Regions from separate parts of the Providencia sp. 2.29 genome, predicted to be linked through region 2. Evidence: predicted binding sites of a transcription regulator. Region 2 holds the regulator's gene; each other region holds the start of a gene.
What was found. Region 2 encodes CRP, which controls carbon source genes, mostly activating them, when cyclic AMP is high. Its sites were predicted from a motif close to ATGTGANNNNNNTCACAT; they were not measured.
Positions count from the first base shown of each region.

Region 1: a site for CRP is predicted at 2,427-2,444, ahead of adhE (bifunctional acetaldehyde-CoA/alcohol dehydrogenase). Genes of this name have one in related genera too.
Region 3: a site for CRP is predicted at 2,713-2,730, ahead of deoC (deoxyribose-phosphate aldolase). Genes of this name have one in related genera too.
Region 4: a site for CRP is predicted at 2,139-2,156, ahead of msrB (peptide-methionine (R)-S-oxide reductase MsrB). Genes of this name have one in related genera too.

Region 1 covers NZ_CP065420.1:2,266,039-2,270,259, reverse strand. Annotated here, with positions in the region: gene I3B46_RS10400 (ABC transporter substrate-binding protein) at 1-902, opposite strand, end outside; gene I3B46_RS10395 (YchE family NAAT transporter) at 1,534-2,178, opposite strand; gene adhE (bifunctional acetaldehyde-CoA/alcohol dehydrogenase) at 2,673-4,221, shown strand, end outside.
Region 2 covers NZ_CP065420.1:373,130-377,350, forward strand. Annotated here, with positions in the region: gene I3B46_RS01595 (hypothetical protein) at 1-975, opposite strand; gene crp (cAMP-activated global transcriptional regulator CRP) at 1,171-1,803, opposite strand; gene I3B46_RS01605 (OsmC family protein) at 2,108-2,512, shown strand; gene I3B46_RS01610 (phosphoribulokinase) at 2,586-3,452, opposite strand; gene I3B46_RS01615 (YheU family protein) at 3,510-3,728, opposite strand; gene I3B46_RS01620 (hydrolase) at 3,725-4,221, opposite strand, start outside.
Region 3 covers NZ_CP065420.1:689,473-693,693, reverse strand. Annotated here, with positions in the region: gene deoB (phosphopentomutase) at 1-287, opposite strand, end outside; gene deoA (thymidine phosphorylase) at 349-1,671, opposite strand; gene deoC (deoxyribose-phosphate aldolase) at 1,725-2,504, opposite strand; gene I3B46_RS02960 (NupC/NupG family nucleoside CNT transporter) at 2,982-4,221, opposite strand, start outside.
Region 4 covers NZ_CP065420.1:2,245,650-2,249,870, reverse strand. Annotated here, with positions in the region: gene ansA (asparaginase) at 1-299, shown strand, start outside; gene pncA (bifunctional nicotinamidase/pyrazinamidase) at 286-942, shown strand; gene I3B46_RS10310 (YeaC family protein) at 1,174-1,479, opposite strand; gene msrB (peptide-methionine (R)-S-oxide reductase MsrB) at 1,595-2,008, opposite strand; gene gapA (glyceraldehyde-3-phosphate dehydrogenase) at 2,364-3,359, shown strand; gene I3B46_RS10295 (D-hexose-6-phosphate mutarotase) at 3,532-4,221, shown strand, end outside.

The DNA of each region.
Region 1 (4,221 bases), 1.9 Mb from region 2:
GGTGGTTTGCTATTATTAATCTCGTAGTAGAACGTACATAGGTAAGGACGAATATATAATTCGTTCGGCCGTTCTATTTGCATTTTTTTATAAAGAACAGGCGGAATTGCTGAATTACTGATATCAATTTCACCGCTACGATAACGGTTTACATCACTCACTTCTGAAGAAATAGCTAAAAATGTCGCTTCATCAATTTTACTGTTTTGATTATTCCAATACTGTGGATTACGCTTCAAAACAATCCGTTCATTGACAACCCATTTATCTAATACATAGGCTCCATTGCCGATAAAATTTTTGGGCTGAGTCCATTTATCGCCATATTTTTCAATCGCTTTTCTGTTTACGGGCTTCATCGCCGTGTGATTAAGCATATCGATAAAATAAGGTACTGGATGGGTCAACGTGACTTGCAAATGTTTCTCATCCAACGCTTTCACACCAAGAGACTCAATTGGCTTTTTACCTTTTAAAATTTCAGAAGCATTCTCAATATAGGCATTTTGCAAGTAACTTGAATAAGGAGAGCCTGTTTTAGGGTCGGCTAACCGCTGCCAGCTATACACAAAGTCTTGTGCAGTCACTGGTGTACCATCGCTCCACTTGGCATTATCTCTGAGAGTAAACACCCATGTAGTATAATTATCATTAGTCCAACTTTCGGCAACACCGGGTGTCACCTTACCATCCACATCCGTATAAACTAGCCCTTCAAGAAGATTAAGAATAATATTGCTCTCAGGGATCCCTTCGACTTTATGGGGGTCTAATGACGAAACCTCTGTGCCGTTATTAATGGTAATCGCTTGCTTAATCGACGCAGACACTGGATCTGCATTAGTGTGTAATGCAACTAAAAATATAGGTAGTGAATACAAACTCTTGGTAAAAAAATTCATTATCACCCTCAACGGTTATTTGGTTGCTACAACAAACTTCAGCATCCTATCTGGTTATTTTGTTTCGCGTCATACCCTGAAACTTAGAGTATTTCCCTTTGGATTAGTTTTAATAATCCACTTTTGGCCTCTCACATTTTTGTTACAAAATGTTAAAATTGTGTAATCACCCGCAAGCTAGACAAGCCTGTATTAAACTAAAAGCGTTATGATTTTATTGTATAAATAGATGATTATTCTGTTATTCATCTATTCGCACAATTGAGACTTGTTTAAACATATCATTAACATTGAATAAATTAAATAGCGCAAAAATTTACTTGGCTCACATTTCCTTACTTTTTATGCCTTATTTAGCAAAAAATGCGACATATTATTATAAGAAAAGGGAATTGAAATCAGCACAAAATAACAGCAGATTAGCAGGCAAAAGATAATCTATTTATGACTATCATTTAATAGAATAACACCATCATTTTTTATTAGTGATACCTATAAGTTAAAAAACGATAATGGTGTTTATTTGTTTGGCGTTTTTTTAATCGGAATATTATTACTAATGTAATAGACACTTATAGATCACCATATAATAGTGATCTATGAGCAAGAGAATTAGTATGTCAAAAAATGATTATAGAAGACCGGGAAATAATGCTTTAACCCCTGTAACAATAAACTCTATCCCCAGAGACATCAGAAGCAGTCCCATAATTCGCGTCACCACGTTAATCCCTGTTTGCCCTAAGTAGCGAACAAGCAATGATGCCGAGCGGAACAGTAACCAACAGCAAAATGCAAACACAATACTTGTCAGCGCCAGACCGATAAAGTTTTGCCAACCATGCCACCGAGATGACCAAACGATACAAGAGCTAATTGCCCCCGGTCCTGCCATTAGCGGTAATGCAAGTGGTACTACCCCGATACTATCTCGCACTGCTGTTTCTGTTTTCTCTTGTTTATTTTGTTTGTCTTCACCGATTTTCCCACTGATCATCGACATTGCAATCGTTACAATTAATATTCCACCCGCAATGCGGAATGAATCGATAGAAATACCAAATACTTGCAGAATTGAATCACCGATTAATAATGATGTACATAAAATGATAGCGACAGAAGTATTCGCTATCGTATTTGTTTTGTTACGCCCAGCGCTACTTTGATAATTAGTCATGCTAATAAACACAGGCAGAATTCCCACTGGGTTTACTAACGCAAAAAGACCAATAAAAAATTTTATATAGCCTGATAAATCAAGTAATCCTGCACTCACGCATCAGCACCTTTAAATAATCAGATTTAAGAAAATCACAGATAGTTAAAGTTTATCACTAAATAAATAAAATAGATTCTGCTAAGTTTTATTTTAGCGGTTACTGTTAGTTATTCGCTTAAACTTCATGCAAATAATATGATTTTTTAGCTCTTTTTATTCGTTATCAAAAAATATTGTGTCTAATTTCAACAAAAAACATGCATTCCCTCAAAATAGGCTTGCTGAAAGGAGTCAGCTTTGGATTTTTGTGATCTAAATCACATCAATAAACACAAATAATGCTAATCTATTCTTAACTGATAGAGGGAGTTAATTTAAGAAAAGTACGCTTTTCACCTTGTACTAAAAGCTTTTTAAGCCAATAAGCGGATAAATAAAATATGTTAATAAATATAAACTATAATTTATCTACTCAGTTTTTAGCGTTTTAATGTTTCAAGAAGCACTGCTCATTGGCTTAAAAAGTTTAACATTTATCAGGAGTAATCTCTATGTCAGTAACTAATGTTACCGAACTCAATGACCTCGTTGCTCGTGTCAAAAAAGCTCAGCGTGAATTCGCTAACTTCTCTCAAGAGCAAGTTGACCGCATTTTCCGCGCAGCAGCGCTTGCAGCAGCAGACGCACGGATCCCGCTCGCTAAACTTGCTGTAGAAGAATCAGGTATGGGTATTGTTGAAGATAAGGTGATCAAAAATCACTTTGCCTCTGAATATATTTATAATGCCTATAAAGACGAAAAAACCTGTGGCGTGCTTTCTGAAGACCCAACTTTTGGAACAATTACTATCGCTGAACCTATCGGTATTATCTGTGGTATCGTTCCAACCACTAACCCAACCTCAACCGCCATTTTTAAATCTTTAATTAGTTTAAAAACGCGTAATGCAATTATTTTTTCTCCGCACCCTCGCGCTAAAAATGCAACCAATAAAGCGGCAGAAATTGTTCTTAAAGCAGCTATCGAAGCTGGTGCACCGAAAGATATTATCGGTTGGATCGATGCACCATCGGTCGAATTATCTAATGCATTGATGCATCACGAGGATATCAACCTGATTTTAGCAACAGGTGGTCCTGGTATGGTGAAAGCGGCATACAGCTCCGGTAAACCTGCTATTGGTGTAGGCGCAGGTAATACACCGGTTGTTATCGATGAAACAGCCGATATCAAACGTGCTGTGGCGTCTATCTTGATGTCAAAAACCTTCGATAATGGCGTCATCTGTGCATCCGAGCAATCCGTTGTTGTCGTCGATGAAATTTATAATCAGGTTCGTGAACGCTTCGCGACCCACGGTGGCTATATACTGCAAGGTAAAGAGCTTAAAGCCGTTCAAGATGTTATTTTGAAAAATGGTAGTCTGAACGCAGCAATTGTTGGTCAAACTGCATATAAAATCGCTGAAATGGCCGGTGTTACTGTACCTGTAACCACGAAAATACTTATTGGTGAAGTCAAGGTGATTGCAGATTCAGAGCCATTTGCCCACGAAAAATTATCGCCACTCCTCGCCATGTATCGCGCTAAAAACTTTGAAGAGGCTGTAGACAAAGCCGAGCAATTAGTCGAAATGGGGGGTATCGGTCACACCTCTTGTCTATATACAGACCAAGATAACCAAGCTGAACGTGTTAATTACTTCGGCGTCAAAATGAAAACCGCGCGTATCCTCATTAATACGCCCGCTTCACAAGGGGGTATCGGTGACCTCTATAACTTTAAATTAGCGCCTTCTCTCACACTTGGTTGCGGTTCATGGGGTGGTAACTCAATCTCTGAAAACGTTGGACCAAAACATTTGATCAATACTAAAACCGTGGCGAAAAGAGCTGAAAATATGTTGTGGCATAAACTTCCTAACTCAATCTATTTCCGTCGCGGTTGTCTCCCTATTGCACTTGAAGAGATCGCAACGGATGGCGCAAAACGTGCATTTATCGTCACTGATGGCTATTTATTTAACAATGGCTATGTTGAAGAAGTGGTAAATGTACTGAAAAAACACCATATTGAAACCGACGTTTTCTTTGAGGTTG
Region 2 (4,221 bases):
TCAACATGCCTTAGCACTTTTTGTATTGATATTTTTTGTATGATTAATGCTAATTTCTTTCTTTGGCATTTTATCGATATTTGTTTTGCGCGGATCGGCAGTCGAAGGGGATAATGCCATTCCACTCAGGTCTCTTTTTACCTGCCCATTGATAATCACTCGCCCCTTGCCCTGAGAATGAGATGAAATAATGTCAGTAGCCTGATGAATGGAACGTTTTTTTCTAGGTTGATCTAATTCCTGAGTGATAGTCGGTATCTTGAGGGGAATTCGGCTTCCTTTTTGATGTGCGATTGGTTTTGGGGGCGTGAAATTTTTAATTATTGCCTCTTTCTCGGATTGAGTTTGTGCTTTTTTATCCATATACCATACTAAATCCAGCTCTGAGTAGTCAGTGCCAATAAGGCTTGCATTGAGTTCTAATTTTTTCAGGTGGATCATTGAATTCACCTTTAGTGATTCAGCAGAATAACTATTAGCATCTAAATTAGCAGCAACCCTCTCACATTTAGATCTCAACTGCTCAAGTTTTTGTCGAAGATCCGTTGTGGGTCTAGGTATATTTAGCGAATGAGCTGACTGGTTACCACTCATATTACAATCATGCTCTTTAATCGTATTTGTTGAATGCTTCGATTTTAATGAATAGTTCAATGGTAACGATAATGAGGGCAGAGAAGGGAGTTGACTCTCCTTTAGGATATTGGCGATATTCATTGCCGCATCGATTTTAGCTTGTCGCTCTTTAAATGCGTTGTCATCGAATTTTACTGGTGTAGGTAAGGTGATTGATATTGGCTTAATGCTATTTGTTTCGTTAAGAAACTTATATTTTGCCTCTAAATTATTTCTTTTTATCCGGCATGATTCAGAGATTGTCTCAGGGGTCATATTGCCACGCTTTAGCATCTCTGCATGAGCCGTGATTGTTTGGTTGATATATTTTAGGGATGGACGATGTTCACTTATTTTCATTTTAATAAAACCTTCAAATAATAGTATATTAATTATTCTAGATTTTATTTTTTAGTAGATATGAATAATATAAAATAACGATATTAATGCTATTTTCTGGTTTTTCGGTGATGTTGAAGCAAAAATGGCTCTATATCAAAGATATAAAGCCATTATGCAATCGCGGTCTTACCAAAGTGGTGAGACTAATATCGGTTAACGAGTACCGTACACGACAATCGTTTTACCGTGTGCGGAGATCAGATTTTGGTCTTCTAGCATTTTCAAAATGCGACCAACGGTTTCGCGTGAACAACCAACGATTTGGCCAATTTCTTGGCGAGTGATCTTAATTTGCATTCCATCTGGATGCGTCATCGCATCGGGCTGTTTCGCTAAATTAAGCAGAGTTTGTGCAATACGGCCTGTCACATCAAGGAAAGCAAGGTTACCGACTTTTTCTGAGGTGGTTTGCAGGCGACTTGCCATTTGCGCAGAAAGGCGCATAAGAATATCAGGATTGACCTGAATAAGTTGACGGAATTTTTTGTAAGAAATTTCAGCGACTTCGCAGGCACTTTTTGCTCTAACCCAAGCTGAACGTTCTTGTCCTTCTTCAAATAACCCTAGTTCACCAATGAAATCTCCCTGATTTAAATAGGAGAGGATCATTTCTTTGCCTTCTTCATCTTTGATTAAAACAGCCACTGAGCCTTTAACGATATAGTAAAGGGTTTCTGCTTTTTCACCCTGATGAATCAGAGTGCTCTTGGATGGATATTTATGAATATGGCAGTGTGACAAAAACCATTCAAGAGTAGGGTCTGTTTGTGGCTTGCCGAGAACCATTAGCGTTATCCTCTGTATGTTAATACAGCCATTCAGTTAATTGTAACGAGAACGGCTGGTTTTTAAAGTCACTAGCTTAGCATATTAATTCGCATTATAGAGCAAGTTAATACCAACACTATAATATTATCAATTGAAACCTTGAGTTTTGATCTTAACCCTATCAGGTGGAACTTTGTTTGTAACATATTCAACCGAGAAAGTCTTGCTTTTATCGGTTCAGCATCTTAAAGCAGCTATTTGATTGAAAGTATTTATGCAACAATGTTATCTTTTAGAAAATATTTTCCTAGGGGAATTAAATATGGAAGCAAGAGTTAAATGGGTTGAAGGTCTCTCATTTTTAGGAGAATCAGCATCAGGCCATCAAGTTATGATGGATGGCAATTCAGGTGATAAAGCTCCAAGTCCAATGGAAATGGTGTTAATGGCGGTTGGGGGGTGTAGTTCAGTGGATGTTGTGTCTATTCTACAAAAAGGCCGCCATGACGTAAAAGGTTGTGAAGTTAAATTAACCTCACAACGCCGCGATGAAGCTCCACGTTATTTTACCCATATCAACTTACATTTTATTGTAACTGGAACGGATTTAACGGAAAAAGCGGTTGAACGTGCAGTTCAACTTTCGGCTGAAAAATATTGCTCAGTCTCTTTAATGTTAGAAAAAGCGGTTAAAGTTACCCACAGTTTTGAAATCCAGAATCAATAATTTATTTATTAATTATATAATTTTTTTAATTCATGATGCTTATTTATTAAATAATAATAAGCATCATCGGCGCTTAATCGTGTTTCTGCTTTATTAATTTTTCAACGAGAGGTGTCATAATTAATTCCATGGCTAAGCCTAATTTACCGCCAGGAACAACAATGGTATTCATTGCTGATATAAATGAGCCGTTTAACATGGACAGTAAATATGGGAAGTCAATTTGTTCCAGCCCCCTAAAACGGATCACAATAAAACTTTCATCTTGTGAAGGGATCGCTTTCGCAGAAAATGGGTTTGATGTGTCGACAGTGGGGACGCGTTGGAAATTAATATGCGTACGTGAAAATTGCGGCGTAATATAGTTGATGTAATCCCCCATTGAACGAACGACGGAGTCCATGACGGCTTCACGTGAATGGCCGCGTTCGGTCGTATCGCGGATCAACTTTTGAATCCATTCAAGGTTAACAATTGGTACAACGCCCACCAATAAATCAACATGTTGTGCAACATCATTTTCTGGCGTCACCACCCCGCCATGCAAGCCTTCATAAAAAAGAATATCACTGTTCGCAGGCAGGGACTCCCATGGCGTAAATGTACCGGGTTGAAGCCCATACGGTACCGCTTCATCATAGGTATGCAGGTACTTACGCGATTTACCATTACCATGTAAGCCATACTCTAACAGTGTCTGCTCTAATAAGGCGAAGTCATTGGCTTCTGGACCAAAGTAGCTGATATGGCGGCCTTGCTCTCTCGCCTTGCGAATAGCCATGTCCATTTCAGGCCGAGTATAACGATGGAAACTATCACCTTCTAAGGTTGCGGCTTGAATATTTAATTGGTGGAATATTTTACGAAATGCCAGACTTGTTGAGGTGGTTCCAGCACCGCTAGAACCGGTAATTGCAATAATGGGGTGCTTTTTTGACATCGTGGACTCCCTGTGTTGCGTTACGTCCACGCTGTTTAAGCCATGAGCGAAACGGGGTTACGGGCGAAACTGATTTTTAGGCATAAAATTAACAGATTCGTGCAATTCTGACCAGACTAGCACAATTTCCCCAGAAACTAACAGCCGTTTCACATCATCCACTTTCTGCTGTAACGTCTTTTCATGCTCGCCGTAATCCGTTCCTTCACGGAGCACATAAGCTTCAATTAGGTTTTCCAAAGTTTCAGGTGCTAAATCTTTCCAAGGAATAATCATGATTGTTTATCCAAATACGGTGTTAGCCACTGTGGAATACGTTTCTCTAGCCACATTTCTGGCTTTCTTAAACTACCACTAACAAAACCAACATGCCCACCATGCTCTGTCATTTGGTATTCAATATTAGCAGGTAAACGTGAGATATCTGGCACGACTTCAGGTGCCATAAAAGGGTCATCTTTTGCGTGAATAATTAATGTTGGTTTTGTAATACGAGGCAGCCTTGGTAATGCACTGCATTTCTGGTAATAGTCGGTCGCATTCTCAAAACCATGAATTCTTGCGGTGATCACATCATCAAATTCACGAATACGTTTTAGCTGCTTTAATTGTAGCAAATTAAGCGGTAATGAACCCGGGTAGCGAACGAGTTTACGTGTTGCGTTACGCTTTAATCCATTAAGTAAATAGCGTTGGTAAAATTGAGAAAACCCTTTTTCCATACGGATTGAGCAAGGCTCTAGCATTAAAGGTGCGGAAACAACAACAC
Region 3 (4,221 bases), 320 kb from region 2:
TTACCAGACGAGATTTCGCTCGCGTAAGCATAAGCACCGATAATTTCTGAATTGGGATCAAGGCCAGCAGGGAATTTACCGCAAGATGCTTCAGCCGCTTTACCTAAACCCAATTTGGTTAAGTTAGGTAAATGCAGTGGTCCTTGACGACCTTTGTCTGCATCACCACGTGCACAGGCCTCTGCAATATGACCTAATGTGTTTGAACCTTCATCATTAAATTTGTGCGCATCACCGGCTGCACCAATCCCAAAAGAATCCAACACCATAATAAATGTACGTTTCATAACTTCTCTCCTGCGTCATCTTTCCTAATTAGGAAGTGCCACTGATAAAACTGTTTGTCAATTATTCACTAATTTGGCGATAAACCATTGGCGTCGTTTCTGGTTTTTGATCACCAATAACCATGGCTGCACGCACCTCTTTTGCCGCTTCTTCCCACGATTTCTCGCTATTAGCATGAATAATTGCTAGTGGAGTTTGATTATCAACCGAAGTACCTAACGCGGCGATATCGCTCAAACCAACACTATAATCAATCGGATCCGTTGCCTTACGACGGCCACCACCTAATGTCACAACAGACATGCCGAGCGCACGTGTATCCATCGCGGTAATTATACCCGCTTTCTCTGCATACACCGCTTTGCTCAGTACAGCAGTAGGCAAATATTTGTTGTAGTTTTCAACAAAGTCACTTGGGCCTTTTTGAGCCGCAACCATACGACCAAAGACTTCCGCTGCCTTACCGTTATCTAAGACTGCTTGTAATTTTTGGCGAGCTTCTTCTCTATTTGCCGCCAATGAACCAGACACCAGCATTTCAACACACAGCGCCATCGTCACTTCATACAAACGAGGGTTACGGTATTCGCCCGTTAAGAACTGAACGGCTTCGCGTACTTCAACCGCATTACCGGCACTAGAAGCGAGTACTTCATTCATGTCGGTTAACAGTGCGGTTGTTTTACACCCCGCACCATTAGCGACTTTAACAATGGACTCGGCCAGTTGCTCTGATTTTTCGTAGGTTGGCATAAATGCACCTGAACCCACCTTAACATCCATGACTAGTGCATCAAGGCCCTCTGCCAATTTTTTACCTAAAATAGAGGCGGTAATCAGTGGAATAGAGTCAACCGTTGCAGTGATATCACGTGTTGCGTAAAAGCGTTTATCCGCAGGTGCGAGTGAACTCGTCTGCCCAATAATTGCAACACCAACGTCACGAATAATGTCACGAAAACGCTCATCATTAGGGAAAATATCGAAATTAGGGATCGCTTCAAGCTTATCCAGTGTGCCACCGGTATGGCCTAAACCACGCCCCGAAATCATCGGAACATAGCCGCCACATGCCGCTACCATTGGACCTAACATCAATGAGGTGACATCACCAACGCCACCCGTAGAGTGTTTATCGACGAGTGGGCCATTTAAGTTTAATGATTTCCAATTTAAAACAGTGCCTGAATCACGCATTGCTAACGTCAGGGCAACACGCTCAGCCATGGTCATATCATTAAAATAGATGGTCATTGCCAAAGCGGCTATTTGACCTTCAGAAACTGAATTATCGCGTACACCATTAATGAAGAAACGAATTTCTTCTTCGCTCAGTGGTTTACCATCACGTTTTTTACGGATAATTTCTTGTGCCAGAAACACGGTATGCTCCTTAATTCAAACAGAATCTAGGTAATCGCTTAAGCGCGGTCTAATTAATAACTACTGCTTGATTTTTTAGTTTCAAAACCAAGCGTATTCAGCAAATTAGCTAACAGGCTTGATGCACCAAAACGGAAATGGCGAGCATCAACCCAATCTTTACCTAAAATTCTATCTGCTAATGCTAAGTATTGAGCAGCTTCTTCAGCGGTACGCACACCACCAGCCGGTTTAAAACCCACTGTTTTTGCTACGCCCATATCATGGATCACTTGCATCATGATCTCAGCACTTTCAAGGGTGGCGTTAACAGGTACTTTACCTGTTGATGTTTTAATGAAATCTGCTCCTGCTTTAATTGAAATTTCAGAAGCCTTACGGATCAGAGCCGGATCTTTTAGCTCACCCGTTTCAATAATGACTTTCAAAAGTACATTTGCAGCAGCGCAAGCCTCTTTACAGGCTTTCACTAAATCAAAACCAATTTTTTCGTTCCCAGCCATTAATGCACGATACGGGAAAACCACGTCAACCTCATCTGCACCATAAGCGATTGCCGCACGCGTTTCAGCCAGTGCAATATCAATATCGTCATTACCGTGAGGGAAGTTAGTCACTGTTGCAATACGCACTTCTGGCGTACCTTGCTCACGTAGTGCTTTACGGGCAACAGGGATGAAACGAGGGTAGATACAGATGGCAGCCGTTTGCCCTGCAGGACTTTTCGCTTGATGACACAGTGCAATCACTTTCTCATCAGTATCGTCATCATTCAGGGTGGTTAAATCCATTAGATTTAGTGCGCGTTGCGCAGCTACAGTTAAATCAGTCATAAAAACTCTCCAACTTTGTGAATTCTGTCAGAACAACACGTTCTTTGTTGGCGAGCGGGCTTGGTTCCTTAAAGATGCTACTCGAAAACCCGAATGTAGCAGCTGAATTCCTTCTCACCGCACAATGCCCTAGAGTGTATGCACTCTGAGAACTAGCAGCCCATAGCAGCTAATTTATACCTATTTGACCATGGAACTCGGCTATTTTATGTGCCACAAATCACATTAATTGCCTGAAAGTTACATTGTTAAATACATATTTGTGAACAATGTCTCAATTATACGCTAATTAGTCTCAATTTTATTCTCTCAAATGGCTTTTTATGACTTTTTTTGTCACTTCACGCCATAAATACACTTGATTAAGCGTAGTTCAAAAATAGAAGGATGAAATAAAAAGTAAGAAAGAATATAGCTGAAAATAATGAAATAATAATGAAAGAGAAAGGGCATTTGCCCTTTCTCAAAGATTTGAGGTTATATAATTGCGAGTGTTAGGAAGAAACCAGCAATTGTTGCACTCATTAAGTTAGAGAGTGTACCCGCGAGAACCGCTTTCATACCTAAGCGTGCCACATCACCACGACGGTTTGGCGCCATGCCCCCAAGCCCCCCAAGTAAGATAGCCACAGAAGATAGGTTAGCGAACCCACACAGTGCAAATGAAATAATGGCTTTAGTGTGATCAGACAGAACTTGCTTACCGGCTGCAAGTACATCCGCATCGGCTTTCATGTATTCACCAAAGTTCATAAAGGCCACGAATTCGTTGACAACAATTTTCTGTCCAATAAATGAACCTGCAATTGTTGCTTCACTCCATGACACACCGATCAAATAAGCAATCGGAGCAAACAACCAACCTAGAATTAATTCAAGAGACAGTTCAGGGTAATCGAACCAGCCACCAATACCACCTAAGATACCGTTAATTAGGGCGATTAAAGCGATAAATGCCAGTAACATCGCACCTACGTTCAAGGCCAATTGCATACCGGAAGCAGCACCTGAAGCGGCTGCATCGATAATATTTGCAGGGCGCTCATCTTCAGCAATCAGCTCTGTCGCATTGACATTATCATACGCTTTTTCCGTTTCTGGCACTAAGAGTTTAGCAAACAGTAATCCACCTGGCGCCGCCATGAATGATGCTGCAATCAAGTATTCCATTGGAACACCCATTTGAGCATAGCCTGCCAGTACAGACCCAGCAACAGAGGCCAAACCACCACACATTACCGCGAATAACTCAGAGTTGGTCATGGTAGAGATATAAGGACGTACAACTAATGGTGCTTCCGTTTGCCCAACAAAGATATTCGCTGTTGCAGATAGAGACTCCGTCCTTGATGTGCCAAGTACTTTTTGCAGGCCACCACCAAGAATCTTGATAACCAGCTGCATAATGCCAAGGTAGTAAAGAACGGCAATTAAAGAAGAGAAGAAGACAATAATTGGCAGTACACGTAGTGCGAAAATAAACCCGCCGCCGCCGAATAGTTCAAACATTTTGTCAGAAACAAGGCCGCCAAAAATAAAGTTCATCCCATCTTGGCCATAACTGATGACTTTAGAAACGCCATCAGACATCCCTTGTAATACGCTACGACCTGCTGGTACATAAAGCACGAATGCACCGATAACGATTTGGATAAGGAAAGCCCCGCCAACGGTACGGAGTTTAATCGCTCGACGATTGCTGGAAAATAGTACGGCA
Region 4 (4,221 bases), 1.9 Mb from region 2:
CCTATGGTGTCGGAAATGCCCCACAACGCCCTGAATTACTGAAAATTCTCCATGATGCTACAAACCGAGGCATTATTGTGGTAAATCTGACACAGTGCATTTCAGGTCGAGTCAATATGGAAGGCTATGCGACAGGACATGCACTTGCCGAGGCAGGCGTTATCAGTGGATTTGATATGACATTTGAAGCTGCATTGAGTAAGTTACATTACTTACTTAGTCAAGAATATACACCGGCACATGTTCGGGAATTAATGCAACATAATCTTAGAGGTGAACTCAGCTATGCCGATGAATAAGCCAAATGAGGATTTAGTTAAATCCGCTTTACTGTTAGTTGATCTACAAAATGATTTTTGTACAGGTGGTGCCCTTGCTGTCGCCGATAGTGAAACGGTAATAAAAACAGCGAATAAGGCGATAGAGCTATGCCAACGACAAAATATTCCGATTATCGCTAGTCAAGACTGGCACCCCGCTAATCACCTGAGCTTTGCTGTTAATTCAGGAACACAAGTTGGTGACATTGGTACGCTTAATGGCATTCCCCAAGTGTGGTGGCCCGTTCATTGCGTTCAAGGGGAAGTTGGCGCTGAGTTTCATCCGGAACTCAACCGAGATGCCATTTGTGAAGTTTTTACGAAGGGTGAAAATCCGCAAGTAGACAGCTACAGTGCTTTTTTCGACAATGATAAAGTAAGCCAGACGCGATTACACGCTTGGTTACAAGAGCAACAAATTACCCAATTATTCATTATGGGGATAGCGACCGATTATTGTGTCAAATTCACGGTACTTGATGCGTTAAAGCTGGGATATAACGTTGATGTACTTACCGATGGTTGCCGAGGCGTAAATTTATCCGCAATGGATAGTGAACTCGCATTAGCCGAGATGTCACAAAAAGGGGCGACCCTACTCACCACCGATTCTCTGCAATAATTAACAACGACGTACCTTGCCCTTTTAAGGCAAGGTATTGGCTAGTCGCTAACACTATTGGTTGTTTGACATAGATTGAATAAAAAGCACACGCGAGTACCTCTCCCCCATATCCATGTTTTATCAACGCTGATTGCGCCATTTTCAACCACGGCGACAAGGCACACTGTTCATTTCGTTTTTCTGTATGCCTAGCGTGTTATTTCGCCTGTCGCCTGCCTCTAATTGCGATTATTCGTCTTTATTTTGTGGCTTCAAGGTTGCCAACATTTCCCCTTGAAACATCGATTTAAGTTCCTGCTTACTTTTCATCGTGATCTGCCCATCCGTACCAATGGTCATATGTTCAGGATCATGATTATGACGAGACTGCCATAACATCACCATCTGTAAGCTATGCTCTTTTTGCTCAGGGGTTAATGCGACACCATCAGGCCATTTTCCTAATTCAACGGCTGTCACCAAACGCTGATAAATTTCAGGGGTCATCACTGATAACAGTTGCTCTAATTGCTCTGGCTCTAAATTTACACTCACTTCACAACTCCTTCAAAGAGACCCAGTTAGTAGTTCATTTGACATATTATCTATTTCAACTTAGCTGAATCGATATTGCTTAATTTAGTTTTCAGCGTCAGCTAGCTTCAGCACCCTATCCACGGGTCTTTTCGCCAGTTTTCTCATCGATAAAACTTAATGATGCTGAATTAATGCAGTAACGTTGCCCCGTTGGTTGTGGACCATCAGGAAACACATGTCCTAAGTGGGCATTACAATTTTGACAACGCACTTCAATCCGATGCATTCCATGGGAGAAATCTTCGATATACTTAATCGCATCTTCAGTCATTGGTTGATAAAAACTCGGCCACCCGCACCCTGCATCAAATTTAGTGTCTGATAGAAAAAGTGGTGTACCACAACACAGGCATTCATACACCCCATCTTTACGATTATGCAATAACACACCAGTGAACGGACGCTCGGTCCCTGCCTGCTGAGTGACATATTGCTGAATATCATTTAGCTCCGAGATATCAATCGGTTGCTTACTTTTATCTGTCATATCAAACCCAAATATTGAAATAACTGAGTGGTATTAAGCTAAGAATACCCCCATTTGGTGCAACAAAAAATTAACAACACGTTTTATAAAGATATTCTAAACTAATTAACATAGTGCTTTGTGTTTTGATTTGTGACGAGTTTCACATATATCACTGATAGCAGGTTTCATTATCCCGCACAATCCCGATAATACGTGCGGATGTATTTGCCTCTAAAGTGGCTGACAAGTAAGCAATTAGTGCGAGTTGTTTTGATTTTTTTCAATAATTGACACGATTCCGCTTGACGGCTGGCAAGGTTTTGGTAACTTTAACTACAACTTAATTCACGAATAAATAGCTGGTGGAAATACTATGACTATCAAAGTAGGTATTAATGGTTTTGGTCGTATTGGCCGTATCGTTTTCCGTGCTGCACAAGAGCGTTCTGATATCGAAATCGTTGCTATCAACGACCTGCTCGATGCAGACTATATGGCATACATGCTGAAATATGACTCTACTCACGGTCGTTTCAACGGTACTGTTGAAGTTAAAGATGGTCACCTAGTTGTAAATGGCAAAAAAATTCGCGTCACTGCAGAGAAAGATCCTGCAAACCTGAAGTGGAACGAAGTTGGTGTTGACGTTGTTGCAGAAGCAACAGGTATCTTCTTAACTGATGAAACTGCACGTAAACACATCCAAGCAGGCGCGAAAAAAGTTGTTCTGACTGGCCCTTCAAAAGACGACACGCCAATGTTCGTTATGGGTGTTAACCATAAGAGCTATGCAGGTCAAGAAATCGTTTCTAACGCTTCTTGTACAACTAACTGCTTGGCACCTCTGGCTAAAGTTATCAATGACAAATTCGGCATTATCGAAGGTCTGATGACGACTGTTCACGCAACAACAGCAACTCAAAAAACTGTTGATGGTCCTTCTCACAAAGACTGGCGTGGTGGTCGTGGTGCTTCTCAAAACATCATCCCATCTTCAACTGGTGCTGCTAAAGCGGTAGGTAAAGTTATTCCTGAGTTGAATGGCAAACTGACTGGTATGTCTTTCCGTGTTCCTACTCCAAACGTTTCAGTTGTTGACTTAACTGTACGTATGGAAAAACCAGCCACTTACGCTCAAATCTGTGACGCTATCAAAGAAGCGGCTGCGGGCGAGCTGAAAGGTGTTCTGGGTTACACTGAAGATGACGTTGTATCAACTGACTTCAACGGTGAAAAACTGACTTCAGTATTCGATGCTAAAGCAGGTATCGCACTGAACGACAACTTTGTAAAACTGGTTTCTTGGTATGACAACGAAACAGGTTATTCAAACAAAGTTCTAGACCTGATCGCTCACATCTCTAAATAAGAGTTATTAGCGTTTTATGGTTAATTTGAGCCGCCTTTAGGCGGCTCTTTTGCTTTTATTCGCTCCTAAATTGTCAGGAGCCCCTCACTTACCTCTTAGAGTGAATGACGGTTTTCCTAAGTTCTGCTAACCTATTTGTATTCACTGTTTCTCTATTCACAGGCAAATAATTATGCACGATAAACTCTTTGCTTTACCGGTGATTAAGCAACTTTCAGCCTACATTAGCCAACGCCAATTGGGTGAATTACCCTTAATTATTGTTTCGCATCCTAAAGTGCGTGGTGCCGTTAGTATTCAAGGTGCACAATTAATCGATTGGCAACCTTGTGGTCAAAAACCGTGCATCTGGCTAAGCAGTGAAAGTGCTTTCAAAGCAGGTACAGCCATTCGTGGGGGTATCCCTATTTGCTGGCCTTGGTTTGGCCCCGCGGGTAGCCCAAGTCATGGTTTCGCCCGCATTTTACCGTGGCAATTTACTGCACATAATGAACATGAAGATGGCGTGATCCTCACCTTCACTCTGACAGATAACGAATATACACGCAAACTATGGCCACATGAGTTTACATTGATATTGCGAATGAAACTCGGTGAGACCTGTGAGTTAGAATTAGAAAGCTATGGTGATTTTGAAACCACAGCCGCAATGCACACTTACCTCAATATTGGTGATATCCAAAAAACCACGGTATACGGTTTAGGTGGCCACTACTTTGATAAAGTCAGTGACCGTGAAGTTTATGAAGATAAGCCGCTAAAAATTAATAGCCATACCGACAGAATTTACTCTGAGCCAGAGGAATATAGTTTGATCCGTGATGATAGCTGGTCACGAACCATTGAAATACACCATTACCAT